Regions from separate parts of the Streptomyces marispadix genome, predicted to be linked through region 1. Evidence: riboswitches for the same ligand, from Rfam matches in the RefSeq annotation. Region 1 holds a riboswitch; each other region holds the start of a gene.
What was found. A riboswitch is a leader RNA that binds a small molecule or an ion and turns the genes downstream of it on or off. The one in region 1 is predicted to bind cobalamin.
Positions count from the first base shown of each region.

Region 2: it holds a riboswitch for cobalamin, as region 1 does, so the genes downstream of both, MMA15_RS19350 (ribonucleoside-diphosphate reductase subunit alpha) here and MMA15_RS03895 (cobalamin biosynthesis protein) in region 1, are expected to answer to the same signal.
Region 3: it holds a riboswitch for cobalamin, as region 1 does, so the genes downstream of both, metE (5-methyltetrahydropteroyltriglutamate--homocysteine S-methyltransferase) here and MMA15_RS03895 (cobalamin biosynthesis protein) in region 1, are expected to answer to the same signal.

Region 1 covers NZ_JAKWJU010000002.1:875,863-885,621, reverse strand. The annotation lists gene cobN (cobaltochelatase subunit CobN) at 1-433, opposite strand, end outside; gene MMA15_RS03900 (cobyric acid synthase) at 430-1,977, opposite strand; gene MMA15_RS03895 (cobalamin biosynthesis protein) at 2,076-3,062, opposite strand; cobalamin riboswitch at 3,347-3,478, opposite strand; gene MMA15_RS03890 (hypothetical protein) at 3,687-3,917, opposite strand; gene MMA15_RS03885 (inorganic phosphate transporter) at 3,957-5,255, opposite strand; gene MMA15_RS03880 (class II aldolase/adducin family protein) at 5,696-6,340, shown strand; gene MMA15_RS03875 (alpha/beta hydrolase) at 6,501-7,805, shown strand; gene MMA15_RS03870 (hypothetical protein) at 8,182-9,609, shown strand; gene MMA15_RS03865 (VOC family protein) at 9,750-9,759, opposite strand, start outside.
Region 2 covers NZ_JAKWJU010000002.1:4,589,832-4,599,590, reverse strand. The annotation lists gene mctP (monocarboxylate uptake permease MctP) at 1-1,117, shown strand, start outside; gene MMA15_RS19355 (GNAT family N-acetyltransferase) at 1,218-1,718, shown strand; cobalamin riboswitch at 1,839-2,012, shown strand; gene MMA15_RS19350 (ribonucleoside-diphosphate reductase subunit alpha) at 2,144-4,582, shown strand; gene MMA15_RS19345 (ribonucleotide-diphosphate reductase subunit beta) at 4,573-5,634, shown strand; gene MMA15_RS19340 (hypothetical protein) at 5,809-6,348, opposite strand; gene MMA15_RS19335 (D-Ala-D-Ala carboxypeptidase family metallohydrolase) at 6,403-7,152, opposite strand; gene def (peptide deformylase) at 7,552-8,211, opposite strand; gene MMA15_RS19325 (tetratricopeptide repeat protein) at 8,492-9,490, opposite strand; gene MMA15_RS19320 (HD-GYP domain-containing protein) at 9,702-9,759, opposite strand, start outside.
Region 3 covers NZ_JAKWJU010000002.1:1,273,385-1,283,143, reverse strand. The annotation lists gene MMA15_RS27800 (Ig-like domain repeat protein) at 1-1,631, opposite strand, end outside; gene MMA15_RS05545 (DUF7196 family protein) at 2,911-3,126, opposite strand; gene MMA15_RS05540 (DUF1360 domain-containing protein) at 3,378-3,665, opposite strand; gene MMA15_RS05535 (cytochrome P450) at 3,985-5,376, opposite strand; cobalamin riboswitch at 5,618-5,844, shown strand; gene metE (5-methyltetrahydropteroyltriglutamate--homocysteine S-methyltransferase) at 6,081-8,453, shown strand; gene MMA15_RS05525 (CbtA family protein) at 8,644-9,417, opposite strand; gene MMA15_RS05520 (CbtB domain-containing protein) at 9,432-9,665, opposite strand.

The sequences.
Region 1 (9,759 bases):
GGGCGCCGTGCACCCCGAACTCCGGCATGGCGGCGGGCGGTTCGAAGCCTTCCCCGCTCATCAGCACCGTGTCGGACAGGAAACCTGCGAGCTGCCGGAGATTCTCCGGCCCGCCCTCCACGAGATATCTCAGCGCCTCGGCGACCACGCCCGAGGGCACACTCGACTCCGCCATCAGCTCGGCGTCCGGCACGGCCTCCCCGCCCAGCAGCACCGTCGGCACCGACGACGCCTTCAGCGCCGCCAGCCCGTCCTCCCAGGCACGCTTGCCGCCGAGCAGCCGTACGACCGCGATGTCCGCGCCCTCCAGCAGCCCCGGCAGGTCCTCCGCCGCATCCACCCTCGTGGGATTGGCGATCCGGTACGCGGCGCCAGAGGCGCGGGCCGCGAGCAGATCCGTATCGGACGTGGACAGCAGCAGAACAGTGCTCATGAGGACGCTCCCGCGTGTCGTGCCTCCGGCGCGCCCGGCCCGACGAACGGCAGGCCCGCAGGCGGGCCCGACTCGATCAGCCGCAACAGCGCGTCGGTGTCGGCGTGTTCTTCGATGAGATCGCCCAGGCGATCCAGTTGCTCCTCGCGCAGCGCCGCGAAACCGGTGTCCGAGGCCGGTACGAATCCCGTGCGCCCCGCCTCGTCGGCCACCGCGCGCAGAAACGCCCTGCGGAAGCCGTCGCTCTCCAGCGCTCCGTGCCAGTGCGTGCCCCGTACGGAACCGATGCGGCAGCCGTCCAGGGGATTGCCGCCGGCGTCGGCGAACAGCGCCTCGCCGCCCGTGACTTCGGCGACGCCGTGATGGATCTCGTAGCCCTCGGCATGCTCGCCGAGCGCACGGCCCGAGGGCCGGGCGAGCGTCTTCTCCTGCGCGAAGCGCACCCTCAGCGGCAGCAGACCGAGACCCTCGACGGTCCCGGCCCGCGACTCGACGTCGTCCTCGATCCGCTCGCCCAGCATCTGGAATCCCCCGCAGATGCCCAGCACGGGACGACCCTCGGCCGCGCGCCGCACCACCGCCTCCGCGAGGCCGCGCTCCCGCAGCCAGGCCAGCGCCTTCACGGTGCCGCGCGTGCCGGGCAGCACCACCAGATCCGCGTCGGCAAGCTCCTCGGGACGGGCGGTGAAGCGGACCACGACACCCGGCTCGGCGGCCAGCGCGTCCACGTCGGTGAAGTTCGACATCAGCGGCAGCGCCACAACGGCTATGCGCAGCACGTCACTTCCGAGCGGAGCCGCTTCCCGGGGCTCGCCGACCGCGCCGCCCAGTGACACCGCCAGCCCGTCCTCCGCGTCGATGCCGAGACCGCGCCGGAAGGGCAGAACTCCCAGCACCGGCCGCCCCGTCAGGCCGTGCAGCATCTCCAGACCCGGCTCCAGCAGCGCCACGTCACCGCGGAACTTGTTGACCACATAGCCCGCCAGCAGAGCCTGATCGCGCTCCGCCAGCAGCGCCGTCGTACCGAAGAAGGACGCGAAGACCCCGCCCCGGTCGATGTCGCCCACCACCACCACGGGCAGTCCTGCGGCCCTGGCCAGGCCCATGTTGACGATGTCGGTACGCCGCAGATTGATCTCCGCGGGGCTGCCGGCGCCCTCGCAGATCACCGCGTCATGGCTGCGCCGCAGCTCCGCGAGGCAGTCGGCGACCGTGTCCAGCAGACGCTCCTGCCTGCCGGAGTGGTAGCCCTGCGCGGTCATCTCCCCGACGGGCCTGCCCAGCAGCACCACTTGGCTGCTGCGGTCCCCGCCGGGCTTGAGCAGCACCGGGTTCATCAGCGCCGTCGGCTCGGTGCGGGCGGCGGCGGCCTGCATGGCCTGCGCCCTGCCGATCTCCGCGCCCTCCCTCGTCACATACGAGTTGAGCGACATGTTCTGCGCCTTGAACGGCGCGACCTTCATGCCCTTGCGTGACAGCCAGCGGCAGATGCCCGCCGTCACCACGCTCTTGCCCGCGTCGGACGTGGTGCCCGCGACGAGCAGCCCGCCGCCGAGTCCTCCTCCGCTGAGCCGACCGTTGCCGGGCCGACCGTTGCCGGGCCGGCCGCCCGGCTCCCCGCCTCCGCGCTCTACGGCCTCACTCACGCCCGTCCCCCTTCCCCCGCCGCTCGCTCCGCCCGAGGCCGGAATCGCCGCAGCCGCAGCGCCCCGGCCGCCGAGGTGATCACCAGCGCCAGTACGCCCACACGCCGCGAAAGCCGCACCGCCTCGGCGATGTCCCGCGTATGCACCGCGCGCCCGCCCGGGTTGAGCACCGGCCTGCGCTCGACGCGTCCCCCGTAGCTGAGGGTGCCGCCCAGCCGCACTCCCAGCGCGCCCGCGAACGCGGCCTCCACGGGACCCGCGTTGGGGCTGGGATGGTCACCGGCGTCCCCGCGCCACGCCCGCAGCGCCCCCCGAGGAGAGGGCCCCGCCAGCGCGGCGAGCACCGCCGTCAGACGCGCACCGGGCCACCCCGCTACGTCGTCCAGCCGGGCGGCTGCCCATCCGAAGCGCAGAAAACGCGGCGAGCGATGACCAAACATCGCGTCGAGCGTGTTGACCGCGCGGAAGGCGGCCATCCCGGGAGCACCCGCGAGGGCGCCCCACACCAGCGCGCCGACGACGGCGTCCGAGGTGTTCTCCGCGACCGACTCGACGACGGCGCGTGCGACGGCGTCCGCGTCCAGCGACTGCGGGTCGCGTCCGCACAGATGCGGCAACAGCCGCCGTGCGCCCGCCAGATCGTCCGCCTCCAGCGCCGAGGCCACCGCCAGGGCCTCCTCCCGCAGGCCGGTGCCGCCCAGCACGGTCCAGGTCACCGCGGCGTCGAAGAGCGTGGCGCCGCCCGCACCTGCCACGGCGCGGACCGTGCGCCCGAGCGCCGTCACGGCGGCGACCGCGCCACCGGCGCACAGCACCGTATGAGCGGCGCCCGCCGCCCTGCCGTCCCGCCACATGACGCGCTCGGCGGCCCCGGCGGCCTTGCCGAAGACGGCCACCGGATGCCCGCGCCGGGGATCGCCGAAGAGCAGATCACCGAGGTGACCGAGGGCAGCGGCGCATACGTAGGCTCGATCGGCCCGCATCGTCAGCGAGCCGTCGTGGTGCCTCGAAGGAGTACGCGGGCGGAGGCGTGCCGCCGCCCGGCGGGGTGCGGAGCCAGGCGGAGGGGCACCCGGCGGACCGGAATCCGCCGCACAGGGGCCTGGCAGTCCGTCGATCGGTGTACGCCGTAAGGGACTTGGGGACCGCCGGTCACCCGCGCCCCGAAGTGAAGGCGCGCGGACACAGGTGTGGGAGAGGCTGGCAAGCCACGCATGACGGAGTCCTCACTCAGGGTCCTCGCCCTGGTTCGACGTGCCGGCGACGAGAGTCTCCTGGCTCCCGGATCGCTGCGACCCCCGGCCTTCCAGCCCTCGAACTAACGGGCCGTGACCTTCGGTTGGGGGTGCGCTCCCCGGTGACAGTGGCGGGACCGCGCCGGATTCGCACCGGCTTCCTCTCCTGCCGCCGTTGGGCAATCGGCAGTCCACCACGTACCGACAGGGCCGTCAACTCGCCGCTGACCTGCGACGGGAGAGTGTGAGCAGACACACGGCAGGCCGCGCCGGAACATGGCGAAGGGGCACGGAGCGCCCCTCCGTACCCCTTCAGAATCCCTCGCGGGAACACCGGCGGACGACCTCAAGCGCCCGCCGGCGCCACCCGGTTCAGGGAGCGGTGATGATGTAGATCCCGTAGGCCACGGCCGCCGCGCACAGCGCGAAGCACGTGTATGCGCCGGTCCGCGCGAGCACGGTCGTACCGCCGCCGGTCTGCGAGCCCTCCGCCCTGCCCGTGGAGGAGCCCACGATGCCGAGCGTGAACACGCCCACCAGGGCGACCGAGGCCACGAGGCTGACGCCGAATACCTGTCCCAGCGCTGCCCAGTCGATGTCCATAGCGTTTCCCTGTCGTTCCGGTGTCGGATTGCGTTTCGGCTATGCGTCGGCGTGCTGCGCCGCCGCGGGTACGCCCTCCGGGACCCCCTCGGGGGCGCCCTGCGTATTTCCGTCCCCGGCCTCGGCAGCCGAAGCCGCCTTGGCGTGCACCGCTGCCGCAGCGGGCGGCGGTGCGACCGTACGGAGCGCGGCGGTGACGACTCCGGCGGGCTCCGGCTCCGAAGACCCGGGCAGCGTCGCGTCGTTGACGTTGGTGTGGTCGACGGGCTGACGGCGCGAGAGCAGCCAGATGCCCGCGCCGACCGCCACCGCGAGCACTGCGACGGTGCTGACGCCCCAGTCGCCCTGCTGTGCCAGCAGAGCCGCGCCCGCGGCGACGATCCCCGCCGCCGGGAGCGTCAGCCCCCAGCCCGCCACCATGCGGGCCGCGGTCGACCAGCGCACGATTCCGCCCTTACGGCCCAGCCCGGAGCCCATGACCGCGCCGGAGCAGACGTGAGTCGTGGACAGCGAGAAGCCGATGTGGGAGGAGGCGAGGATGGTCACCGCGGCGGAGGTCTGCGCGGCGAATCCCTGCGGGGGCTTGATGTCGGTGATGCCGTTGCCCATGGTGCGGATGATCCGCCAGCCGCCCAGGTACGTGCCGAGGGCGATGGCCAGTCCGGCCGAGACGATCACCCAGGTCGGCGGGTCCGCCTGCGGGGCGATCACACCGCCGGTGATCAGGGCGAGAGTGATGACGCCCATGGTCTTCTGTGCGTCGTTCGTGCCGTGTGCCAGGGAGACCAGCGCGGCGGAGGTGATCTGCCCCGTCCGGTAGCCCTTGGCGGTCTGCTGCTCGTCGGCCTTGCCCGCCGCCCGGTAGGTCAGCCGCGTAGCGAAGAGCGCGGCGAGACCCGCGACCAGCGGTGCGGCGACGGCGGGGATGAGCACCTTCATCACGACGGTGCCGCCGTTGACGGCACCGATTCCGGCGGACGCCACGGTCGCACCGAGCAGGCCGCCCATCAGCGCGTGCGAGGAGCTGGAGGGGAGCCCGGCGAGCCAGGTCAGCAGGTTCCAGATGATCGCTCCGACCAGCCCTGCGAAGATCACTTCAGGCCGGATGCCGGAGCTTTCGTCGATGATTCCGGAGGAGATGGTCTTTGCGACCTCGATGGAGAGGAAAGCCCCGACGAGGTTGAGGACCGCCGACATCGCCACCGCTGTCTTGGGCTTGAGTGCCCCGGTGGAGATGGTGGTGGCCATGGCGTTGGCCGTGTCGTGGAAGCCGTTCGTAAAGTCGAACACCAAGGCCGTGACGATCACGATCCCGATGAGAAGCGTGATGTGTTCCATTCACCCAGGCACAATCCGCTCGAAGTTTGATGTCCAGATGAACGTAGGGACGGTGGGTGAACGGCAGATGAACTGCGGCGGGCCTGTGAGTGTCGCTCCCGGACGCCTGTTGTGAGCGGTGTCACACACCCGTCGCACCTGCATCTCCGCCCTCTCGGACGGTCCTGCGCCGCAGCTCGCGAAGGTGCACGGGGCATCTTCCGCCGATGCGAACGGAATCTCGCGGGCGAGCCGGAGGCCCGGCCTGAACGGGCGTGACGTCCGAAGCCGCGGGATGCCCGGAACCAGCCGCGGGCTGTAGGGAACTACACAAGCGGAACTACGGGAGCGGAAGTACAGGACCGCAACTACGGAACTGGTGGACAGGACAGGTGGAACGGTTGGATCAGCGGAAGCCGGAGCCGGAGCCGACGACGACCCCGGCGGCCGACCCGGACGAACTGCTGTGCGCATGGCGGGAGTTGGCCGCCACCGCCCGGCGAACGACCGCCGAGGGACTGGTCGTCGGCACCTCGGGCAACGTCTCCGCGAGGGTCGCGGACACCGTACTGGTGACACCGAGCGGCGTCCCCTACGAGCGCCTCGGCGACGGCGACCTGTGCGCGGTCGACCTCGAAGGCCGCCGCACCGCGGGCAGCCTGACGCCGACGAGCGAACTCCCCATGCATCTCGCGGTCTACCGGCACACCGGCGCCCGGGCGGTCGTCCACACGCACGCCGTGCACGCCACCGCGGTCTCCGCCCTCGTGGGCGAACTCCCCGCCATCCACTACATGACGGCCGCGCTCGGCGGCCCCGTGCGCGTCGCGCCCTACGCCACCTACGGCAGCGACGAACTCGCGGCACACATGCTCACCGCCCTCGAAGGCCGCAGCGCCTGCCTCCTCCAGAACCACGGCACGATCGCCTACGGGGACGATCTCCGCCAGGCGTACGAGCGCACCGCCCAGTTGGAGTGGATGTGCCGCGTCTGGCTCGCCGCCCACTCGGTGCCGGGGCGCACCCCCTCGCTGATCCCGGACGGCGAACTCGCCCGCGTACAGGAGAAGTTGAAGGGGTACGGGCAGCGGCCCACACCTGAGTGAGCCCACGGCGCCGAGGCCCGCGGGGGCGGCGGGCGAGCACATCGCGGCCGGGAGCCCGTATATCAGGGCGGACGCCCACGCGCCGGGCCGCGCGGCCGAGTTCACCCCGGCGGCACCTCACCACTGGCCGCACGGACCTTCCGTCCCCGACACTGGCCGAATGCGTCTGCGCACCGCGGCACTCGCCGCCACCTCCGTGACGTTCGCCGGTGCCGCCGCGGTCGCCGCCGGGCGGTACGCCGCCGACGCGGCGCTGCGGCCCGTACGCCGCAGCTCCTCCGGGCGAGCACGGCTGCCCGCCGGATTCGGCGGGCCCCCGCTGACCGTGCACACCGTCGGCGACGGAGAGGTCGCCCTCACCCGATCCCTGACCGCGCAGCTCCCCGGCGTCTACGGGCTCGTGGGGCGTGACTGCCACGCCGTTGTGGGGCCCGTGCTGGACGGCGAGCCCGCCAAGGCGTCCCCCGACACCGTCGTACGCCGTCTCGAACGGGTGCACCACGGCGAACTCAGGCCCGGCACCAGGCTGTGGCTCACACCGCAGACATGCCCCGACGACGCGGCGGAACTCGCGTACACCGCGGACGCCGCCACGGCCGGAGCGCCCGCCGAGACCGGCGACCCGGCGGGCCGCGACGACGGCATCCCCGCCCGTACCGCGGTTCAGGTGCCCGGCGAACTCGGCCCACTGCCCGCGTGGTTCGTCTCCGGAGCCCGCGACACCTGGGTCGTCGCACTGCACGGACTCGGCGCCACCCCCGCACAGGCGCTGCCCCTGCTGCCCTTCTACGCCAAGCTCGACCTGCCGGTGCTCGCGCTCGCCTACCGCGGCGACGCCGGTGCGCCGCCACCGCCCGACGGTGTACGCCACCTCGGCGGCTCCGAGTGGCGCGACGTGGAGGCCGCGATCCGCTACGCCGTGGAGAGCGGAGCCCGGCAGGTCGTGCTGCACGGCTGGTCCAGCGGGGCGTCCATGGCGCTCAGTGCGGCGGAGCGGCTGAGCGGCCGCAGCGCAGGCGCGGCCGGCAGCGGGGCCGCCCACGGCACCGGCAGCATCGGCGAGCAGCCCGGCGATCCGGCCGCCGTCGGCAGGATCGCCGGACTGGTGCTCGACTCGCCCGTGCTGGACTGGTGGGCCACCGTGCGAGCGCTCGCCGCCGCCCGGCACACCCCGCGGGCGCTGCTGCCGCTCGCCGTACGCGCCGCCCAGGGACGCGCACACCTGCCGGAACCGGAACGGATGCGGCAGACCGTGGACCCCGCGGCGGTCGACGTACCGGCGCTGCTGCTGCACGGACCGGACGACACCGTCGCCTCCTGGCAGCGCTCCAGGGAACTGGCGTCCGCGAACGTGGAGTTCGTCAGCCTGCACACCGTGCCCAGCGCACCGCACGCTGCGATGTGGAACGCCGACCCCGAGGCGTACGAGGAGAAGGTGCGTCACTTCCTGACCCCTCTGATGTGATCCACTCTGATCCGATGTCATCCCTCTGATGTGAACCCGTCAGAGGTGATCCCCGGGCCGATGTGAACCCCGCGCCCGGCCACCCGTGCACCCGCAAAGTCGCGAACCCGCTCGAAGAGGCGCGTGCGAAGGTCGTTGGAAGCGCTGCCATCGCATGTCACGGCCGCCCGCGCGCCCGCCCGCTTTGCCCCCTCAAATGCCCATCGCAGTGCGGAAATCGACCGCGCCCCAAGAAGCGGATTCGGTAATTCCGCACCCCCGTTTGGGATTTGTGCCGAAGACCGTGAAGACTGCTCCTGTGACGCCGTCCCGTACCCCGCGAGACAACCCGCTCCGCCTCGTCCCCACGCGGCCGATCGCCGCGGCCCGGCGCACCGTGACCGCCCGTCGCGTGCGCCCGTCTCCGCCGCCGCCCGAGGGGCTGCCGCCACGCGAGCAGCTCGCCCGGCAGGCCCGGGCCGCGCTCGCCGACGCCGTCGTACTCGCGCGCTGGGCAGAGCGCAACGAGGCCCTCCCCGGCAGCGGCCCCGAGCGCGAACGTGCCGCTGCCGCCCTGCGGATGCCCGTCGAGCACGTACGCACCCACTGGGACCGCGCCCGCCTCGCCGGTCTCATCGAGCTGCACGGCGGCACCGCCCGCCCCGGCTGGCGGCTGCGTGCCTGGGAGCGCGACGACAGCGCCGTGCTGCGGGGCTGGATGGCCCTCTTCGACGCCTGGTCGCTCGCCTATCCGGCGCCGACTCCCGCCGATCCGGCCCTCGTCGCCGAAGTCGTCGAAGCCGCACCGCAGTTGCTGTCCGTGATGCATCTGACCGCCGGTCCCGTCACCTTCCCCGTGCTGCACGATCTGCTCGCCCAGCGAGTGGCCGAGCTACGGGCCGAGCGTGACGCCGCCGACGAGGTCCCCGCGGCGGAGGGCGGTCCGGGGGCCGAGCACAACGACCACGCCGACCAGGTGCTGCTGCCGGGCCTGCTCGACTGGGCGCTCGACGGCTTCGCCGCCGTGGGCGCCCTCACCCGCTGCACGGACGAGGGGTCCCTCCCGCTGACCGCTCCCTCCGGTACGCCGCGTGCACCCGCCGAAGCCGAAGCCGTACAGGAGGCGGCGGCAGCGGCAGAGGGCGTGACCGGCGTACGCGAGGGCTCCGCCGTGCTCACCCCCCTGGGCAACTGGGCGGTGTGGACGAAGCTGGAACAGATCTGTGTCGCCGCCCAGAGCCCCGCCGGGAACATCGAGCAGTCCGCCCAGGACATGCTGCGCGGCTGCGCACGGCTCACCCCCGGCCCCGCACGCGACGAGTACCGCGCCTGGATCGCCGCGCGCTCCAACGGCACAGCCATCACCGAACTCCTGGCAGCCGCCCGCGGCGAGGACGCCCTCATCCGCGGACTGGCCTTCGAGGCACTGCGCGTCGTCGGCGCCCCCGCCGAACCGGCCGTGCGCGAAGCCGCCGAGGAACCGCCCCTGCGGCCCTACGCCCTGCTCTGGCTCGCCGAACTCGACGGAGCCGACCCCGAGGACCTGGCAGGCGGCGCCCCCGGAGTGCTCAGCAGGCAGGAGGCGACATGGCTGTGGGTCGACACCGCGGCGGCGGTCGCCGACCACGGTGAACAGCGGCTCCTCGTCGACCACTTGGAGACCGCCGTGCAGGGCACCGTCCCCAAGCTGCTGGAGGAGGTACGCGCCGTGGGCCACCCGCGCACGGTGCAGGTGCTGGTCGCCCTCGCGGCCGCACACCCGGACCCCGCGCTGGCGAAGGCGGTGCGCCGCGCGGCGTTCCAGGTCCACACGGGCGGCATCTGACCCGCGCGGCGACCGTCGCCGGTACGCACGAGCGACGCCGAGCGCACCCGCGCTCGCGCCGCACCGCCGCAGGTCCGCCCGCGCCGGAACCCGGCGCTGCCCCGCGCGGCCTGCTCGACTCCCGTGCGTGCGCCGGGAATTCAGCCGCTC
Region 2 (9,759 bases), 3.7 Mb from region 1:
CATCAAGGACCTGCCGCTGCTGATCGCCTTCGCGGTGCTGGCGGCGTACACCTACTCCTCCGGGCTGCGGGCGCCGGCGCTGATCGCCTTCGTCAAGGACACGCTGATCTACATCGTCATCGCGGTGGCGATCATCTACATCCCGTTCAAACTGGGCGGTTTCGACGACGTGTTCGCCAAGGCCGGCGACGCCCTGTCGCAGACCAACCCGGCCACGGGCAAGCCGAAGGGCGAGGTCGTCACCAGCTCGCCCAACCAGTGGGCGTACGCGACGCTCGCCTTCGGCTCCGCGCTGGCGCTCTTCATGTATCCGCACTCGATCACGGCGACGCTCTCCAGCGGCAGCCGCAACGTGATCCGTCGGAACACCACGATCCTGCCGCTGTACTCGCTGATGCTGGGCATGCTCGCACTGCTGGGCTTCATGGCCATCGCGGCGGGCATCAAGGTGAAGAACGGGCAGCTCGCGATCCCGCAGCTCTTCGAGAACATGTTCCCGAGCTGGTTCGCGGGCGTCGCCTTCGCCGCCATCGGCATCGGCGCGCTCGTACCGGCGGCCATCATGTCGATCGCGGCCGCGAACCTCTTCACCAGGAACATCTACAAGGACTTCCTCCGCCCCGATGCGACCCCCGAGCAGGAGACCAAGGTCTCCAAGATCACGTCGCTGCTGGTGAAGGTCGGCGCCCTGATCTTCGTCCTCGGGATGGACAAGACGGTCGCGATCAACTTCCAGCTCCTGGGCGGCATCTGGATCCTCCAGACGTTCCCGTCGCTCGTGGGCGGGCTCTTCACCCGCTGGTTCCACCGGTGGGCGCTGCTGGCCGGCTGGGCCGTCGGCATGGTCTACGGAACGGTCACGGCGTACGGCGTCTCCTCGCCGGTGCAGAAGCACTTCGGCGGCAGCAACGACGTGATCCCCGGCATCGGGGAGATCGGGTACATCGGCCTGACCGCGTTCGTGCTCAACGCGGTGGTCACGGTGGTGCTCACCTTCGTACTGAGGGCCGTGAAGGCACCGGACGGAGTCGACGAGACGCGTCCCTCGGACTACACGGCGGACGTCGGAGACCCGGGCGTACAGGAGGAGTTGCCCGCGCCGACCGGCGCGCACTGAGAGAGCGGGAGCCCTCCCTCCGCACAGTCCGGACTGCGCACGATCGCATGCCTCGCCCCACTGACACCCGATTGTCAGTGGGGCGAGGCATGCTCGTTCCATGGACATCACGATCAGACCGGCTCGCGACGAGGAGCTGGACGAGGTCGGCGAGCTGACCGCGGAGGCGTATCTACGGGACGGGCTGCTGGACTTCGGCGAGGACGACCCGTATCTGGACACACTGCGGGCGGCCCGGCGCCGTGCACTGCACACGGAGGTGCTGGTCGCCGCGGAGGCCGCGTCGGAGCGAGTGCTCGGCGCGGTGGCCTTCGTCGGCGACGGCGGGGAGTACGCGGACATCGCGGGCCCGGGCGAGGGCGAGTTCAGGATGCTCGCGGTACGGGCCGAGGGGCGCGGTCGCGGGGCGGGCGAGGCCCTGGTGCGGGCATGCGTCGAGCGGGCGCGTGAACGGGGCCTGAGACGGCTGCTGCTGTGCAGCCACGAGCGGATGACGTCGGCGCACAGGCTGTACGCGCGGCTGGGCTTCGTACGCATACCGGAGAGGGACTGGGAACCGCTTCCGAGCATGGCGCTGCGGGCGTACGCGCTCGAACTGTGAGCCGGGGCCGACCGCGGGTGAAGCGCGCGGTCGCCAACCAGGCGGCCCGCGGACCGAGTTGCGAACCAGTCCAAAGAGCAGAACCGGTCGACACAATATGTGGGGGCGACTGGCGCTCTCCACTACTAGATGTATGCTCGTGCTCGCTGCCGCGCAGGGGAATCCGGTGTGAATCCGGAACTGTCCCGCAACGGTGTGCGATGTGGTGCTTCGCTGCCCTCCATGGCCCCGCCATGACGGGCGGCACCGCCGCCTCGTCGCGAGTCCGAGTGCCTGCCGGCCGTGTCGACAGACGTCCGGGTCCCGAGGGTTGGGCCGGTGGACGCCGCAAGGCATGCCGCTGAGCGATGCGGCATGCCCGCGCGCCCGCCTGTGCGCTCCCCCGGTGACCGGTGACCTGACCCGAGCGAGGGAGAGCACATCCCGTGACCATCGCACCCGCATCGCCACCCGGCTCCGCCGCGCCGCCTCACGTATCCGGGCAGCCCGCCGAGGACGGCGCGCTGCTGCACACCCTGACCGAGCTGGCCGCCGATCTTCCCGGCACCGATCCCCGGCGGGTCGCCGGAGCTGTGCTGCGCGGACGCCGACAGGACGCAGACGAGGCCGAGTCGAGGTCGCTCGCCGCGGAGGAGGCCGCCGGGCTGATCGGCGAGGAGCCCGCCTACTCGCGGCTGGCGGCCCGGCTGCTCACGCTCGCCATCCGCGAAGAGGCCCGCGGCCAGGGCGCGTCGTCCTTCTCGTCCTCCATCGCCACGGGGCACCGCGAGGGCCTGATCGCGGACCGTACGGCCGCGTTCGTACGGACCCACGCGGCCCGCCTCGACGCCCTCGTGGAGGAGGCGGTCGAATCGGGAGCGGACGACCGCTTCGGCTACTTCGGGCTGCGGACGGTGCATTCGCGGTATCTGCTGCGCCATCCCACGACGCGCCGGGTGATCGAGACGCCGCAGCACTTCCTGCTGCGCGTCGCCTGCGGGCTCGCCGACGGCGACTCCGCACAGGCGGCGGACGAGGTCGCGGAGTTGTACGGGCTGACGAGTTCGCTGGCCTATCTCCCCTCCTCCCCCACGCTCTTCAACTCCGGTACGCGGCACGCCCAGATGTCGTCCTGCTATCTGCTGGACTCGCCGAAGGACGAGCTGGACTCGATCTACGACCGCTACAAGCAGGTGGCGCGGCTGTCGAAGCACGCGGGCGGCATCGGCCTGTCCTACTCCCGTATCCGTGCCCGCGGTTCGCTGATCCGGGGCACGAACGGGCACTCGGGCGGCATCGTGCCGTTCCTTCGCACTCTGGACTCCTCGGTGGCCGCCGTGAACCAGGGCGGCCGTCGCAAGGGCGCCGCCTGCGTCTATCTGGAGACCTGGCACGCGGACGTGGAGGAGTTCCTGGAACTGCGCGACAACACCGGCGAGGAGGCCCGGCGCACCCACAACCTCAATCTCGCGCACTGGATTCCGGACGAGTTCATGCGCCGCGTGGAGGCGGACGCCGACTGGTCGCTCTTCTCGCCCGTCGACGTGCCGGAGCTGGCGGACCTCTGGGGCGGGGAGTTCGACGACGCCTACCGCAGGGCGGAGGCGGACGGCCGTGCGGTGCGCCGGGTGCCCGCCCGCCGCCTGTACGCGCGCATGATGCGCACCCTCGCCCAGACGGGCAACGGCTGGATGACCTTCAAGGACACCGCCAACCGCACGGCGAATCAGACGGCGAAGCCGGGCCGCACCGTGCACTCCTCGAATCTGTGCACGGAGATCCTGGAGGTCACCGACGACGGCGAGACCGCCGTCTGCAATCTGGGTTCGGTCAATCTCGCGGCGCATCTCGGCGAGTCGGGCGCTATGGACTGGGAGCGCCTGGACGCCACGGTGCGTACGGCGGTGACGTTCCTGGACCGTGTCGTCGACATCAACTTCTATCCCACAGAGCAGGCAGAGCGCTCCAACTCCCGCTGGCGCCCGGTCGGTCTGGGGGTGATGGGCCTCCAGGACGTCTTCTTCCGGCTGAGGCTGCCCTTCGACTCGGAGGAGGCACGGCGGCTCTCCACCCGTATCTCCGAACGGATCATGCTCGCGGCGTACGGGGCCAGCGCGGACCTCGCCGAGCGGCACGGGCCGCTGCCTGCCTGGGAGGAGACCCGTACCGCACGCGGCGTGCTGCACCCCGACCACTATCCGCGGGCGCGACCGGCCTGGCCGGAGCGCTGGTCGGCCCTTCGGGAGCGCATCAGCCGTACGGGGATGCGCAATTCGCTGCTGCTGGCGGTCGCGCCGACGGCGACGATCGCGGCCATCGCGGGCGTCTGCGAGTGCATCGAGCCGCAGGTCTCGAACCTCTTCAAGCGGGAGACGCTCAGCGGCGAGTTCCTCCAGGTGAACACCTATCTCGTAGCGGAGCTGAAGCGGCTCGGGCTGTGGGACGAACGCACTCGCGAGGAGCTGCGGGAGGCGGACGGATCGGTGCAGGACCTCCGCCGGGTCCCCGCGGAGGTGCGTGAACTCTTCCGTACGGCATGGGAGTTGCCTCAGCGCTCGCTGATCGACATGGCCGCGGCCCGTACCCCGTATCTCGACCAGAGCCAGTCGCTGAACCTGTTCATGGCGGCGCCGACGATCGGCAAGCTCAGCTCGATGTACGCCTACGCATGGAAGAGCGGCATCAAGACGACGTACTACCTGCGTTCGCGGCCGGCGACGCGCATCGCACGGGCCGCGGGCGCAGCGGCGGCAACGGCGACGGCGGGGGCTGCCGCTGCTTCGGCGGACGCCGAGCCCCCGCACGCGTCCGTGCCGCCCCCGCATGGCGCCGACGCCGCCACCTGCTCCCTGGAGAACCCCGAGTCCTGCGAGGCATGCCAGTGACGACCAGCGCCAAGAACACCGACGGCGGCCGCGCGGGGAATCTGCTCGACCCCGGCTTCGAGCTGACCCTGCGGCCGATGCGCTATCCCGGCTTCTACGACCGCTACCGCGACGCCATCAAGAACACCTGGACCGTCGAGGAGGTCGACCTCCACTCCGACATCGCCGACCTCGCCAAGCTCACGCCCGGCGAACAGCACATGATCAGCCGCCTCGTGGCCTTCTTCGCCACGGGTGACTCGATCGTGGCGAACAATCTCGTGCTCTCCCTCTACAAGCACATCAACTCCCCGGAGGCGCGCCTGTATCTCTCCAGGCAGCTCTTCGAGGAGGCGGTGCACGTCCAGTTCTACTTGACGCTGCTGGATACGTATCTGCCCGATGTGGACGAGCGTGCGGAGGCGTTCGCGGCCGTCGAGAACATCCCGTCCATCAGGGAGAAGGCACAGTTCTGCTTCCGCTGGATGGCGGCCCTGGAGGAGGGCGAGGGCGAGGAGCGGATCGAGCGGCTGGAGAGCCGCTCGGACAGGCGGCGCTTCCTGCTCAACCTCATCTGCTTCGCCGCCTGCATCGAGGGGCTGTTCTTCTACGGTGCGTTCGCCTACGTCTACTGGTTCCGCTCACGCGGCCTGCTGCACGGGCTGGCGACCGGCACCAACTGGGTGTTCCGCGACGAGTCGATGCACATGTCCTTCGCCTTCGACGTCGTGGACACCGTCCGCGAGGAGGAGCCCGAACTCTTCGACGAGGAGCTGGAGAAGGAGGTGACGGAGATGCTGGAGGAGGCAGTCGAGGCGGAACTGCAATTCGCCCGCGACCTCTGCGGCGAGGGGCTGCCCGGGATGAACACCGAGTCGATGGAGCAGTATCTGCGTGCCGTCGCCGATCAGCGGCTCGTCCGGCTGGGCTTCCCCGCCCGCTACGGCGCCAGGAATCCGTTCTCGTTCATGGAGCTTCAGAACGTGCAGGAGCTGACCAACTTCTTCGAACGGCGAGCCTCCGCCTATCAGGTCGCCGTGGAGGGCTCGGTCGCCTTCGACGACGACTTCTGACGGCGCCTGGCCTGGCCGGGCCGGTCCCTTCAGACGGCCTCCCGGCAACTCGCCCTATCCGCTTGGGAGTACGGGAACAGCAAGGGGGCCGCGCTCCCCGCGCGGCCCCCCGGACCTACCGACCCGGCCCCGTCAGCCGTCCGTCATGAGTCCTTGGCTGTTCGTCCGGCTCGCTCAGCCCTTGCCGCCGCTCAGGCAGCCGCCGCAGTTGTGGAACGTGACGTCCCAGTGGTTGCCCTCGTCGAAGTAGATGTTCCCCGACCCGGACTTCCACTTGTTGCCACCGATGGAGGTGAAGGTGTTCTTGACGTAGCTGCTGAGGCAGCCCGTCATGTGGAAGTCCAGCTTGTAGCCGTTCCAGTGGCTGTAGGTGCCGCTGGCGTGGCCCGTCTCGGTGCCGCCGGTGACCGTCAGGTCGCACTTGCTGGCGCCCTTGAGGGTGATCGCACCGTCGATCGTCGCCGAGTTGACCTGGTCCAGCGAGGTGCAGCTTGAGTTGTTGCGGTCGGAGCAGCCGCCGCTGGAGGTGATGCCGATGCCGGCGTCACCCAGCTTCTTCGCAGCCGCGGAGTGGCTCATCTTCGCGAGCGGAGCGGCTTCCTTGGCCTTCGCGGGCTCGTCTGTGGTCGCCTCCGCCACATATGCGGTGGAGAAGATCGCGAGTGCCATCGCCGAGGCGCCGACGGCCGTCCGCAGAGCGATCTTTCGGTTCATGGGGGGTTGGTTTCCTTCCTGAGTCAAGCTGTGCCGAGCAGATGTGGTGCCGGGTCAGTTGGTGACGCCGCAGTCAGGCGCGTCCCAGTACTTGCTTGAACGGTGGTCCACGTGGGTGTGGTCGTCGTGGGCGGGGAAGCCCGGCCCGAGAATGCCGTGGAACCCGCGGTTGCGCGCTTCCTTGGCCATGGCGCACAGCGAGTGCGCCCCTGCGCCGAGGTCGGCCGAGTCACCGAAGAGATGACGGCTCGAAGGAGCGCCGCCCACCTGGTCGTTGCAGGCCTTGGAGCGGAAACCGCTGGTGACGCGGAGCGGCTTGTCGCCCATGGCGTGCCGCATGGCCTCCAGCTTCCACATGGTGCGCAGGGCGTTGGCCTTGGCCTCCGAGGCGCTGACGGCTCCGCCGCTCCAGTCGGAGTTGCAGTTGTTCAACTCCGCGTAGGAGAAGTGGGCAGGCGTGCAGTCGTCGTCCTGCAACTCGTAGATCTTCTTGTACGTGGCCGCGTCGGCCTTGCCGGTCTCGCTGATTCCGTACGCCTTCTGGAAGCGGGAGACGGCGGCCTTGGTGGCCGGGCCGAACTTGCCGTCGACGGAGATGACTTCACCGCTCGCCGGGTATCCGGAGATCCGGACCTGGAGCTGCTTGACGTCGTCCCCGGAAGCGCCCTCGGCGAGGTCGCGGTTCCAGGTGAAGCAGCCGTCCGTGGGGGCTGCGGGCCCGGCGGTCGCCACTGCCGTGCCCACCAGGACTGCTGCCGCGACCATGACAAGCGCCAGTACGGCTCTTACCGCACGTCGGGGCATGGTGGCCTCCATATTTTGTGGGGAGTGGCAACAGAGCTTGTCGTGACAAAGAGAACGCGTCAACAACTGTCAAAAAGTGCCAATGGACGAGGCCACTGGACTCCGAACTCCCCTGGCGCGCATCCGTGCAGGCCGGAGCCCCCGGAGAACGGAACGACCGCCGCCCGGCACCATCGGCACCGGGCGGCGGTCGCCCGTGACACGTTATGTCTGTCATGTTTGGAGGCCGCCACGCGTGATGCGTGAGCGAAGTCCCTGCGCCTCGACCGCACCCCGAACGGGGATCGCGCGGCGGAGGCCCGGCGCACGGTCCCGATTCCGCTTGCGGGACCCGGGGGTGGCCGGAACCGCGGCTGGACCGCGGCGAGGGCCGTACGCGCCCCAACGCCCCGCTGCGTCTCAGTCGTTGGGCACGGTCTCATATCTCGGAGTGCCCTCCGCCATCTGCCGGAGAGCGTCCTTCCGCTCACGCTTCGAGAGCCGGTCGATATAGAGGTAGCCGTACAGGTGGTCCGTCTCGTGCTGGAGGCAGCGGGCGAAGTAGCCGGTGCCCTCAACGGCGATGGGCTTGCCCTCGGCGTCCTGCCCGCGCACCACCGCGTAGTCGGGGCGCGCGAGCGCCTCATAGGCGCCGGGCACCGACAGACAGCCTTCGTTGGAGTCGTCCAGGCTGCGGCGGGAGGCGGGGAGTTCGTCGAGTACCGGGTTGCAGACCGCGCCGACGTGGCGCACTCCCTCGTCGTCCATGCAGTCGTAGACGAAGACCTTCAGATCGACGCCGATCTGGTTCGCCGCGAGGCCGACGCCCTCCGCGGCACGCTGGCTGGCGAACATGTCGTCGATGAGAGAGGCGAGTTCGTCGTCGAAGGAGGTGACGTCCTTGCACTCCTTGTGCAGCACCGGGTTCCCCACGACGGTGATCGGGCGTGCGGTGCCACGCTCACGGTGGGCGGTCTCGCGCGCCTCGCAGTCCCTGGTGTCGTCCACGAAGCCGGACCCGGCGGTGCCGGTGCCACCCGTCACGGACTCCCCGCTGATCTCCTGCTGCTGTCGCGCCATTCCGCCGCTTGCCTTCCTCGCCACGTGAACCGTCGCCCCACAGCGTAGCCGGAGGTGCGGTGCCGTCGTCCGGGAGCGCCGGGGCCGGGCCGTCGGGTTCGAGCCCGTTCTGTCAGGTTCGAACGGGACGCGTCAGGTTCGAAAGAAACCCGGCGCCACCGTCCCGGCAGACGTCTCCCGACAGGCCGTCTCCCAACAGGCCCGTCTCAGCGGACAGTCTCAGCGGGCTGCCTCAGCACCGTCTCAACTCGCCGTCTCAGCACCGTCTCAACTGGCCGTCTCAGCAGACCTCTTCGAGATCCCGCCACTCGCGGCTGTCCGGACTGTCGGCGACCCAACTGTCCAGCAGCCCGCGTACGAGACCGCCCGGCGCGGCCAGTCCGCACTCCCGCTCCGGCACCCACAGTTCCCCGGGCCCGCCCGGAGCCATATGCCCCAGCGGCCCCGGATGCCCCGGCGAGCTGTGGTCGTGCGGATCGACGTGCACCGAGCCGTCGCCCTCGTCCGCGGGCATACGGCTCTCCGAGCACGTGCGGCACAGCAGCCGTACGGACGACGACCAGTCCTCGGCGGCGAACCCGGCGTCCGCGGCGAGCCGTTCGAGCGCGTCGCGGTCCGACTCGGTGGCCGCCTGCAACAGCACCACCCAAGTCGGCACGGGCGAGGGAGCCCACAACTCGATCTCGTCGAAGACCGGATAGGTGGGGCCGCCCGCCGTGGTGCGCTCGCCGTGCGGCACTCCGTCGTGGAGCACCACTTCGCCCCAGCGGCGCCCCGAGGACGGCAGCGGGATGCTCTGCACCTCGATGCGGGCGGGGTCGATCCGCCTGCCCCATACGACCTCGGCCTCGCCCTCCGGGGAAAGCCGCACGGCCGCGCTGCCGAGCTGCATGCCGGTCGGTTCGGCGACCGCCGCGGACTGCGACTGCCCGGGTACGCGAAGTCCGTACGCCTGCCAGGCCCGGCGGGCCAGCGGCCAGTCCTGGAGCGCGGTGGCGGCGATGCCCACGTTCCACCAGTCGGGAGCGCCCGTCTGCCGCTCCAGCAGTGCCACGGCCCTGAGACCGGCCGTACGGGCCTGCTCCCAGTCGTGCCGGAACTTGTGCAGCAGGGCGAGGTTGAACCAGGACTCCGAGAGCCACGGTTCGAGGTCGGCGGCCTGCGTGAGCAGTTCGTCCGCGTCCTCGTAGCGCCCGTCACCGATGAGCGCGAAGGCACGGTCCGTCGCCTGCCGCCACGTAGCGGAGGGACGGTGCCTCACCTTGCCGAAGATCCTCACGATGTTTCCGCCTGATTCCCGCCTGTCGATCGGCTGCTGTCGGGTTCGCTCCCGCTGCCGCGCTCTGTCCTGCGGCTGTCTGTCATACGGCTCTCGCGGGGAGCGCCCACCGGCCCTCCCACGGCCGCTCGGTATCCCTTTCGAGCACGGTGTGTGCCCTGTTCGGAGTTCCCCTGTCGCATCCAACCATGCCCGTACGACGGCCTGCTCACTACCCGGCCCCACCCCTCGCCCCTCGCGACACCACGCGTGACAGGGCCTCCACGACG
Region 3 (9,759 bases), 400 kb from region 1:
TTGCCGGGTACGTCGGTGTTGGCGACCTGGACACAGACTTCGATGGGTTGGCCGCAGAAGTAGGGGCCGGTGGTTTCGATGGTCGTGGTCGCCGTGGTGGTGGCGGGGGTGATGGTGATCGGGAGGGCGGTGGCGGTGGCGTTGGTGAAGCAGTCGGGGTCGTTGCTGGTGTAGGTGGCGGTGATGTTGCCGCTGTTGGTGATGCTGGGGAAGGTGAAGCAGGCCTGTCCGGTGGGGTCGACGGTGAGGGGTCCGGAGGTGCCGCCGTCGGGTGCGGTGATCACCACGGTGCCGGTGGGGATGTTGCCGGGTACATCGGTGTTGGCGACCTGGACGCACACCTCTACCGGTTGGCCGCAGAAGTACGGGGCGGTCGTGGTGATGCTGGTCGTCGCCGTGGTGTTCGCCGGGGTGATGGTGATTGGGAGGGCCGTGGCGGTGGCGTTGGTGAAGCAGTCAGGGTCGCTGCTGGTGTAAGTGGCGGTGATGTTGCCGCTGTTGGTGATGCTGGGGAAGGTGAAGCACGCCTGCCCGGTGGGGTCGACGGTGACGGGTCCGGAGGTGCCGCCGTCGGGTGCGGTGATCACCACGGTGCCGGTGGGGATGTTGCCGGGCACATCGGTGTTGGCGACCTGGACGCACACCTCTACCGGCTGGCCGCAGAAGTACGGGCCCGTCGTGGTGATACTGGTCGTCGCCGTGGTGGTGGCGGGGGTGATGGTGAGCAGTACGCCTGGAGCGGTGGCGTCGGTGAAGCAGTCAGGGTCGCTGCTGGTGTAACTCGCCGTGACGTTGCCGGTGGTGTCGATGCTGGGGAAGGTGAAGCAGGCCTGTCCGGTCGGATCGACGGTGATGGGCGGTGAACTGGTCCCGCCGGGTTCGGTGATGATGACGGTGCCGGTGGGGATGTTGCCGGGTACATCGGTGTTGTCGACCTGGACACACACCTCTACCGGCTGTCCGCAGAAGTACGGGCCGGTCGTGGTGATGCTGGTCGTCGCCGTCGTGGCACCAGCGGTCAGGGTCACACCGGCCACGGCGTTCGAGTTGCTGAAGCACGCGTCGTCGCTGATGTAGGTCGCCGTGATGTCGCCGGCGGTGTCGATGCTGGGGAAGGTGAAGCACGCCTGTCCGGTCGGATCGACGGTGACGGGCGGTGAACTGGTCCCGCCGGGTTCGGTGATGATGACGGTGCCGGTGGGGATGTTGCCGGGCACGTCGTTGTTGGCGACGGTGGCGCAGACTTCGACCTGGCTTCCACACAGAAACGGACTCGCCGGGTCTGTGGTGATGCTGACCCCGGTCGTCGCCGGATCGACGGTCTGATTGAAGACGGGCGACGTCGAGTTGTCGAACAGTGCCGGGTTGTCGCTGGTGTAGAGCGCGACCGTCGCGTGTTCACCGGTCGTGTCGAAGACGATCGGAGTCGTCGAGGCGGTGCTCTCGAACGGCCCGGGCCCTGGAGTCAGCGGGACCGTCTGCGACGGCCCGTCCTGGCTGACGAAGTAGGAGACCGTACCGGTCGGCTGAGCCGTCGAAGAGGTGTCGGTCACCGTCGCAGTGAAGACGACGGGTTCCCCGCAGAAGGAGGGGTCGTTGTCGGAAGTCAGGACTGTGGTGGTAGGTGCCATGGTGAGGCCCCTTTCGCAGATCCACGGATGGGAAGCGGGTGTTCGTCCTGTCGTCAGCGGTTTCGGGTGCGACTCAACAACGTGACGGAATTGCTGAGTTGCGCTGTGCGCCGCCCACGGAGTTCGGTGCGGCAGCCCGCTTTGTCGATGTATTCAGTAAGCGACACCGTTGACGCTCTGGGCCATACGAGTGGCGCGATAACACTCGTTCAGTGGAGCGCACCGGGACGTGCGGGGGCGTGCGAATTTGTGGCCGGGGGGCGCCGGGGCGCGCGGTTGTCGTGTCTCAAAACCACGTGGTGGCAGTCGATTTCGCTGCATCCGGCACGAGGGCGACTTTGCGGTGCGGCCGGAACACGGCAGTGGACGGAGACTCGCCGTGATCGAGGGCAGGCCGAGAAAATAATTGTGCGCCGCACGCGCCCCCGTAGTGCTCCGGGGGGCCGGAGGCCAGTCCCGGCGTTCCGCATCGGAAATCGCCCCGTCCGCCGCCAGGCCAAGTCGCCCTCGAACGCGTGTAGTTGAGATTGAGAGGGCTTCTCGAGGTCATATGGTCCCGGCTGTTTTGAGGTGCGCTCTCCACGCTGCGGCGCCGAAGTCCGTGTTGTGCCCAGCAACTTGGGTACGGCCACTCATCGTCACCGAGGACCGCATTTCATCCTCGGACGCCGATTCGGCCAGTCATGCTTCTCATGGGGGAGTGAACACAGCGCGCGCACAATCGCGCCCCGCCCCTGTCAATCGTGTGAAGGGCACACTGGCAGAGACGGCGTAGTTTCCGAAGGGCTGCTGATCGTATGCGCCCCCGGGTGTGCCAGCGAAGGATCGGAACCTTCACCGAAGAGGGTCGAGGGCCGAACGTACGCGGGGGGCACTCGCGTTGTCCGGAGAGTCGGACCGCCGGGAGGATCGCAGCACGCAGATCAACTGCGCAAGGCAGAGCCGCCGTTGAGGGAAGCGGACGAAGGAGATGTGCGCCGCTCGCACGAACCGGCGCGGGCGGCACGGCCGTTGACGGGCGCCTTCGTCCGCGAGAGCGCGCACGCCAAGGCTCCTAGGCCCTTTTTCGGGGCGCCGCGTGCCGTGCCGTCGCCGGACGGACGGACGAGCGGAGGTCCTAGCAGAGCCGTACGCGAGAGCGGAATCTGCGGACGCAGAACGGAACCCTCGTGCCCGCTGTGTCGGCGGTCCCGCATCCGGCCGGGGTGTCGGGCCGGTGCAGGAGCGCCGCCATGCGCACGAGGGTTCCGTGTGGTGGTGGGTGTTCGGGGCTTCGCGGCTACTGGTTGACGGCGGTGATCGTCCCCTGGCCGCCGGCGCGCCGGTTGGCGGCGTTGGCCTCATGCGCGGTGACGTAGTCGCGGGCGACGCCGTTCGGCAGCGTCAGCCGGTAGCGGACGGCCGCGCGGCGGTGTTTCGCAGTGGCTCTCGCGGCGGCCTGCGCCGCGTTCGTATTCCTGTTCGCGCCGGCTTTGTTGCCGCAGTTGCATCCCATGGCGAATCCTCCTTCTAACCGGCCGATTTCACGGCCGCCTGACGGGCCATCGTCCCCCCTGCACGCGAACCCCGGCCGGACCGAGGGGATCGCCGTTCTTCCCGGCCGCTCAACAGGACGGATCACAAACAGGGGATTCCGTACTCACCGTGTCGTGTCCCCGCGGCAGATGCCGTCAACACCTCTGCCAAGCGGCAGCGTTGACGAGCAGAGGAAAGCGGACCTGGGGGGTGCGGGTTGGTCCAAGCGATTCAGTCGACCCATTCGGAGGCCACGCCCGCGAGGTAGGACAGCGTCAGAATCAGAGCCACAGCCTGAAAGGCGACGGTGCCGCCGATGAGATAGGCGAGCGTAACCACTCCCGCGGCGACCCAGATGCTCGTGCACCAGCCGCAGTTGACCAGATATGAGGGCTTGGATTCCTCTCCGAAACGATCGGCCGTCCAGGACCGGAATCCGGCGGCCAGGGTGTCCTTGGTTATGAAGCGGGTGATACGGCAAGTGGCGCCCAGTGCAAGGAGGAACACCGCGATGTTCATGAAAGTCAATCGTAAGGCGACGCGGCGTCCGGGAACAGCGGCTGGTGGCAGAACAATTCGCCGAGAGAGGTGGAGAAGGCGATGCGGGCTCACATGAAACGCACATGCGCAAAGCAGTGCTCTGCTGCGACAACTCCGGTCGTCATCGTTCAATTCAGTTCGTGACCGTCCTGCTGCCGCCTACCGCTGAACGTGCTCCGCTGCGTCGGCACCCTCTGTGCGGCCCGCGTGCCGATCCTCTGCGCCGTTGCCGCGGGCCGCGCCCGGAGCCTTCGGACACCGGCGCGGCCTGTGGCAACTTCCCCGCCCGTACGGGCGCTCAGCCGGCCGAGCCGGAAACCCCCTTCGCGACTTCGAACTCCAGTGAGCGGATGCGGTTGTCGAAGCTGGACGGGACGAGGTCCGGCAGCCCGGCCGCCCGCATGCCGACGGAGTCGGTGAGCAGCAGCCGGAAGAGCGCCTTGAGTTCCTGGCGTGCGAGGTGCGCGCCGAGGCAGTAGTGCGGTCCTCCGCCGCCGTAGCCGAGGTGGGGGTTGGGATCGCGGGTGATGTCGAAGGCGTCCGGGTCGGTGAAGACGGCCTCGTCGCGGTTGGCGGAGGCGTAGTAGAGCGCGACGGTCTCGCCCTCGCGCAGCGTACGGCCGCCCATGACGTGGTCCGAGCGGAGCGTACGGCGGAACTGGATGATCGGCGTCGAGTACCGCACGATCTCCTCGACGGCGGTGTCGGCGTACTTTTCGAAGTCGCTCTCCCACAGCTCCCGTTGATCGGGGTGCTCGGCGAGCAGCGCGAGGCCGTGGGAGATCGCGTTACGGGTGGTCTCCACGCCCGCGACCATCAACAGCGTGAAGAACGCCCCCAGTTGACGGTTGCCGAGGCACTGCCCGTCGATGTCGGCGGTGACGAGCGCCGAGATCAGGTCGTCGGTGGGGCGGCGGCGCCGCTCGCGGGCGAGCATTGCGATCATGACGTGCATACGGGCCAGCGCACGGAGCCCCTTGCCGGGGACGCGGAACTTCGCGCCCGCGCCGCGCCGTACGCCGATGTTCTCGGATGCGTCGTTGAGCTGGGCGAGGATGCGCGGCCGGTGGCGGCGTGGGATGCCCATCATGTTGCACACGACCTCGCACGGCACGAGGGAGGCCACGGCGGTCACGAAGTCACGCGACGGCTGCCGTACCGCGTCCGCGACCACGTCGGCCACGACCTTCTCGATGTCCTGCTCGGCGCCCGCCAGCAACCGGGGGCTGAACGCCCGGGAGATGATCTTCCGCAGCCGGGCGTGATCACGGCCGTCGAGGTTGACCATGGAATCGCCGAAGAGGGCCTTGACCCATGGCGCGGGATGCGGCGTGGTCACTCCGGGCGCACTTCCGAACACCGCCGGGTTACGGCTGGCCTCCAGCACGTGTGCGTGTCTGACGAGGGCGTAGAAGCCCGGCTGCCGGTGCCTGCGCACGACGTGCGGCGGCTGCGCGAAATAGGCGGGCGCCTCCTGTTCGCGCAGCGCCGCGAAGATCCGGTGGCGCCGGTCGTGGGGGAGTTGCCAGAAGCCGGGGTCGGCGAGGTTCGCTTCGGGCTCGGACGCGGACGCCGTTCCGGGTGCTGTCTCCGGTGCCGCCTCCGGCCCTGCTGCGTCCGTCCCCCCGGAACTCCCCTCGGCCGCCGCTGCTGACGCGGACGTGGGCTCCGACGCGGTGCGGGATGCCATGGTCATCATCTCCAGTCGCTTGTGGCACTGTTCGACCCCGGACCGCGCAAGGGCCTGCGCGGCGGGGCGAGTCTCCGGCAGCAGCTTGGGACCGGCGGCCCGCGACACCCCGTGCGCCACACCGCCACGACCCGGACGGCCCTCCTGATGCGGCGCCGCCCGCACGCCACGGGCCCGTAAACCGGGGCAGCGCATGAAGTACGCCTCACCGCCGCCCGTTGTACGCCCCGCTCGCCCGCTCGTAGGCTGGAAGAGCAGTCGGTTCGCCCTGTCCGCCAGGCAGGGCGTCGCAAGAGGGAATCCGGTGAGAGTCCGGAACTGCCCCGCAGCGGTGAGTGGGAACGAACGCCGTCATACGCACTGGGCCCCCGATGGGCACGGGAAGCGACGGCCAGTAGGAGCCCGTCCGTGGATCACGGACGCGGCAGGCCCACGAGTCCGAAGACCTGCCACTGCCCGCCGGGTACTTCCCCGCGGCTCCTCCCCGGTCGCTGGCACCGGAAGGCGCCTCAAGGGAGAGCCCAGGGCCGCGAGGCCCGAGGGAGACGTCCCCGGCGGACCGGATTCGGTGGCCTCGAGGGCGGGCCGGCGGTACAGGCGAGCGGCACGCGGCGCGCGTGGTCGCCGCCGCGGCGCCTTTCCTCCTCGTCAGTACCTCGCTCCGTACCCCACGGTCACCGGCGAGACTCGCGAAGGAGAGTTGAGTGACAGCGAAGACCGCAGCCGCGGCGTCGAACGCTTCGAAGACCCCACGGCCCACGGCTCCCACCGTCCACGGCTACCCACGCCAAGGACCGGGACGTGAGCTGAAGAAGGCCGTCGAGGGCTACTGGAAGGGCCGCGTCACCGCCGGTGCCCTGCGGGAGACCGCGGCACGCCTGCGCCGGGAGAACTGGCGGCAGCTCAGGGAGACCGGGGTGCACGAGGTGCCCACCGGGGACTTCTCCCTCTACGACCATGTGCTCGACACCACCGTCATGGTGGGCGCTGTGCCCGAGCGGCACCGTGCCGCCGTCGAACAGGACCCGCTCGACGGCTACTTCGCCATGGCACGCGGTACACAGGACGTCGCACCGCTGGAGATGACCAAGTGGTTCGACACCAACTACCACTACCTCGTACCGGAGTTGGGCCCCGGCACCCGCTTCGCCGCCGACTCGGCGAAGCAGACCGGCGAGCTGTCCGAGGCGATCGCACAGGGCCACGAGGCACGGCCCGTGCTCGTCGGGCCCGTCACCTATCTGCTGCTGGCCAAGCCCGCGCCCGGCGTGCCCGAGGACTTCGAACCGCTGACTCTGCTGGAGCGTCTGCTGCCCGTCTACGCCGAGGTGCTCGCCGACCTCCGTGCGGCGGGCGCCGGATGGGTGCAGCTCGACGAGCCCGCGCTGGCCCAGGACCGCACCCCGGACGAGCTGTCCGCGGCGGCTCGCGCCTACCGGGAGCTGGGCGAACTCACCGACAGGCCGAGGCTGTTGGCGGCCTCATACTTCGACCGGCTCGGCGACGCGCTGCCCGTACTGGCGAAGGCGCCCATCGAGGGCCTGGCGCTGGACTTCACGGGCAGGGCCGCCGCCAACCTGGAGGACCTGGCGCGTGCGGGCGGCCTGCCCGGCAAGCGGCTGGTCGCCGGTGTCGTGGACGGCCGCAACATCTGGATCAACGATCTGAAGAAGTCCCTCGCCACGCTGGCTTCGCTGCTCGGCTTCGCCGGCCGCGTCGACGTCGCCCCGTCCTGCTCGCTGCTGCACGTGCCGCTGAACGCCGCGGTCGAGCGCGACATCGACCCGCAGATCGCACGCTGGCTGGCCTTCGCACGGCAGAAGACGGAGGAGACCGTCGCCCTGGCGAAGGGAATGAGCGAAGGCACCGACGTCATCGCGGGCCTGCTGCACGCCAACTCGGCGGCACTGGCGTCCCGTTCGTCGGCTGCGCTCACCCGCGACCCGGCGGTGCGCGCCCGCAGCGAGGCAGTCACCGGCGACGACTCCCGCCGCGCCCAGCCCTATCCGGAGCGTGCCGCCGCGCAGCGTGCCCGGCTGGGCCTGCCGCCGCTGCCCACGACCACCATCGGCTCCTTCCCGCAGACCGGTGAACTACGGTCAGCACGCGCGGACTTGAGGGCGGGACGCCTCGATGCCGACGGCTACGGCAAGCGGATCGCCGCCGAGATCCGCGACGTGGTGGCCTTCCAGGATCAGGCCGGGCTGGACGTGCTCGTGCACGGCGAGCCCGAACGCAACGACATGGTGCAGTACTTCGCCGAGCGGCTCAGCGGATACATCGCGACCCGGCACGGCTGGGTGCAGTCCTACGGCACCCGCTATGTACGGCCGCCGATCCTCGCGGGCGACGTCTCACGTCCCGCACCGATGACGGTGGAGTGGACGCGTTACGCGCAGTCGCTGACGGACCGCCCCGTCAAGGGCATGCTCACCGGCCCGGTCACCATGCTCGCGTGGTCGTTCGTACGGGACGACCAGCCGCGTGCCGAGACCGCGCGCCAGGTGGCCCTCGCACTGCGCGACGAGGTCGCCGACCTGGAGGACGCGGGCACCGCCGTGATCCAGGTCGACGAGCCCGCGCTGCGGGAGACGCTGCCGCTGCGCGCCGAGGGCAGGACGGAGTACCTGGCGTGGGCGACGGAGGCGTTCCGGCTGGCCACGGGCGTGGTGCGTGCGGACACCCAGATCCATACGCACATGTGCTACGCGGAGTTCGGCGACATCGTCTCCGCCATCGCGGACCTCGACGCCGATGTGATCAGCCTGGAGGCCGCACGCTCCCACATGCAGGTCGCGGACGAACTGGCCGCCGCCGGCTATCCGAACGAGGTCGGCCCCGGCGTGTACGACATCCACTCGCCGCGGGTGCCGGACGTCCACGAGATCGAGTCTCTGCTGCGCAAGGCCCTCGGTGCCGTCCCCTCGGAGCGGCTGTGGGTCAACCCGGACTGCGGTCTGAAGACCCGCGGCTGGCCCGAGGTCCGGGAGGCGCTGGAGCACATGACGAGGGCCGCGCGGACGGTGAGGCGAGAGCTTCGGGAGGGCGTACGCACGGAGACCCAGGACCGGGGCTGAGCGGCTGAGGGCCTGAGGGGCTGACGGTCTGGGCCTTCCCGGTCCCGGCCCCGAAGACGCCGCTGCCGGGCACCTGTCGCGGTGCCCGGCAGCGGCGGCGTACATGGCGGGGCCGTGCGGTGGTGCTCCGTAGCGGACGCGCCTGCGCGGCTCACGCCGCCATACGGCCCGAACGCCCGTCCGGTCCCGTTCAGTTCGCGGCAGTGGCCGCCGGCGGCGGCGCAGTCCCCCTCTCACCGTCGGCCAACGGGCCGGCCCCCAGGGCGCGTTCGGCCAGATGACCGAACGCGAGCCCGAAGGCCGACCACAGCACGAGCTGCACGGCGAGCGCCGAGACCCGGAACCGCCACAGCAGCAACGCCGGGAAGTGCTCCGGCAGTTCGCTCAGCGACGGAAGGAACGCATAGGCCAGCCCGACGGCGAAGGCGAAGCCGAGCACGGCCGTCACCGTCGCGTACCAGTTGCCCAGGCGCGGAGCCAGGCGCTTGCCGAGGATGGTCGCCGCGACCGCGAGCAGCACGCTCAGCAGCACCATCAGGAAGTACAGAGCCGTGCGCTTGTCGAGGCTCGCCGGGTCGCCCACCGAGGGCGGGTTCGCCGGGTACTTCAGGAACGGCACCAGATACACGCACACGAACGCGGCCCCCGACAGCAGCAACGCCGTGGCACGCGGCCCGAACCGGCCCACGCGCCCCAGCGCGAAGCTGAACGCCAGCGACGCGATGCCGCCCAGGGCCACGCCGTAGACCAGCACGGCCGTGGCGAGGCCCGCCGTGGACTGCATGCCGCGGCTGACGATCTCCTCGCCGTGCTCGTGGGAGTGCGCGTGCGCCTCCTCGTAGGCGATGGCGGCGTCCACATGCGGCTCACCCAGCAACGAGGCCGTCACCAGGGCGAACAGCCCGGCCACCAGACCGGCGAGCATGCCGCGCACGAGGAGGGTCCTCACTGTGGCGGAGTTCATCGTGCCCTCCCCGCTCAGTGGCAGGGGAAGCCGAGGAGGTGGCGTCCGTCGTGGACCCACTCGTGCACGCCGGTACCGGAGATGAGGGACGTGGCACCCTGCTCCGCCCCTACGAAGTACAGCGCCACGAGCATCAGCAGGCCGAAGAAGAAAGCCCACGGGAGAATCGCCTTGACCGGCAGCGTCGAGGGAACAGCGGCGCCGGAGGCGGGAGTTGCGGAACTGGGCGGAGCGATGGACTGTGCCATGGCAGGACCTCCTGTCGGGAACTCGCGTCCCTGTAGTTGGAGCTCGTGACGGCACAGCGGGTCTGGCTCGCCCCCGCCCGTACGCTGCACACGG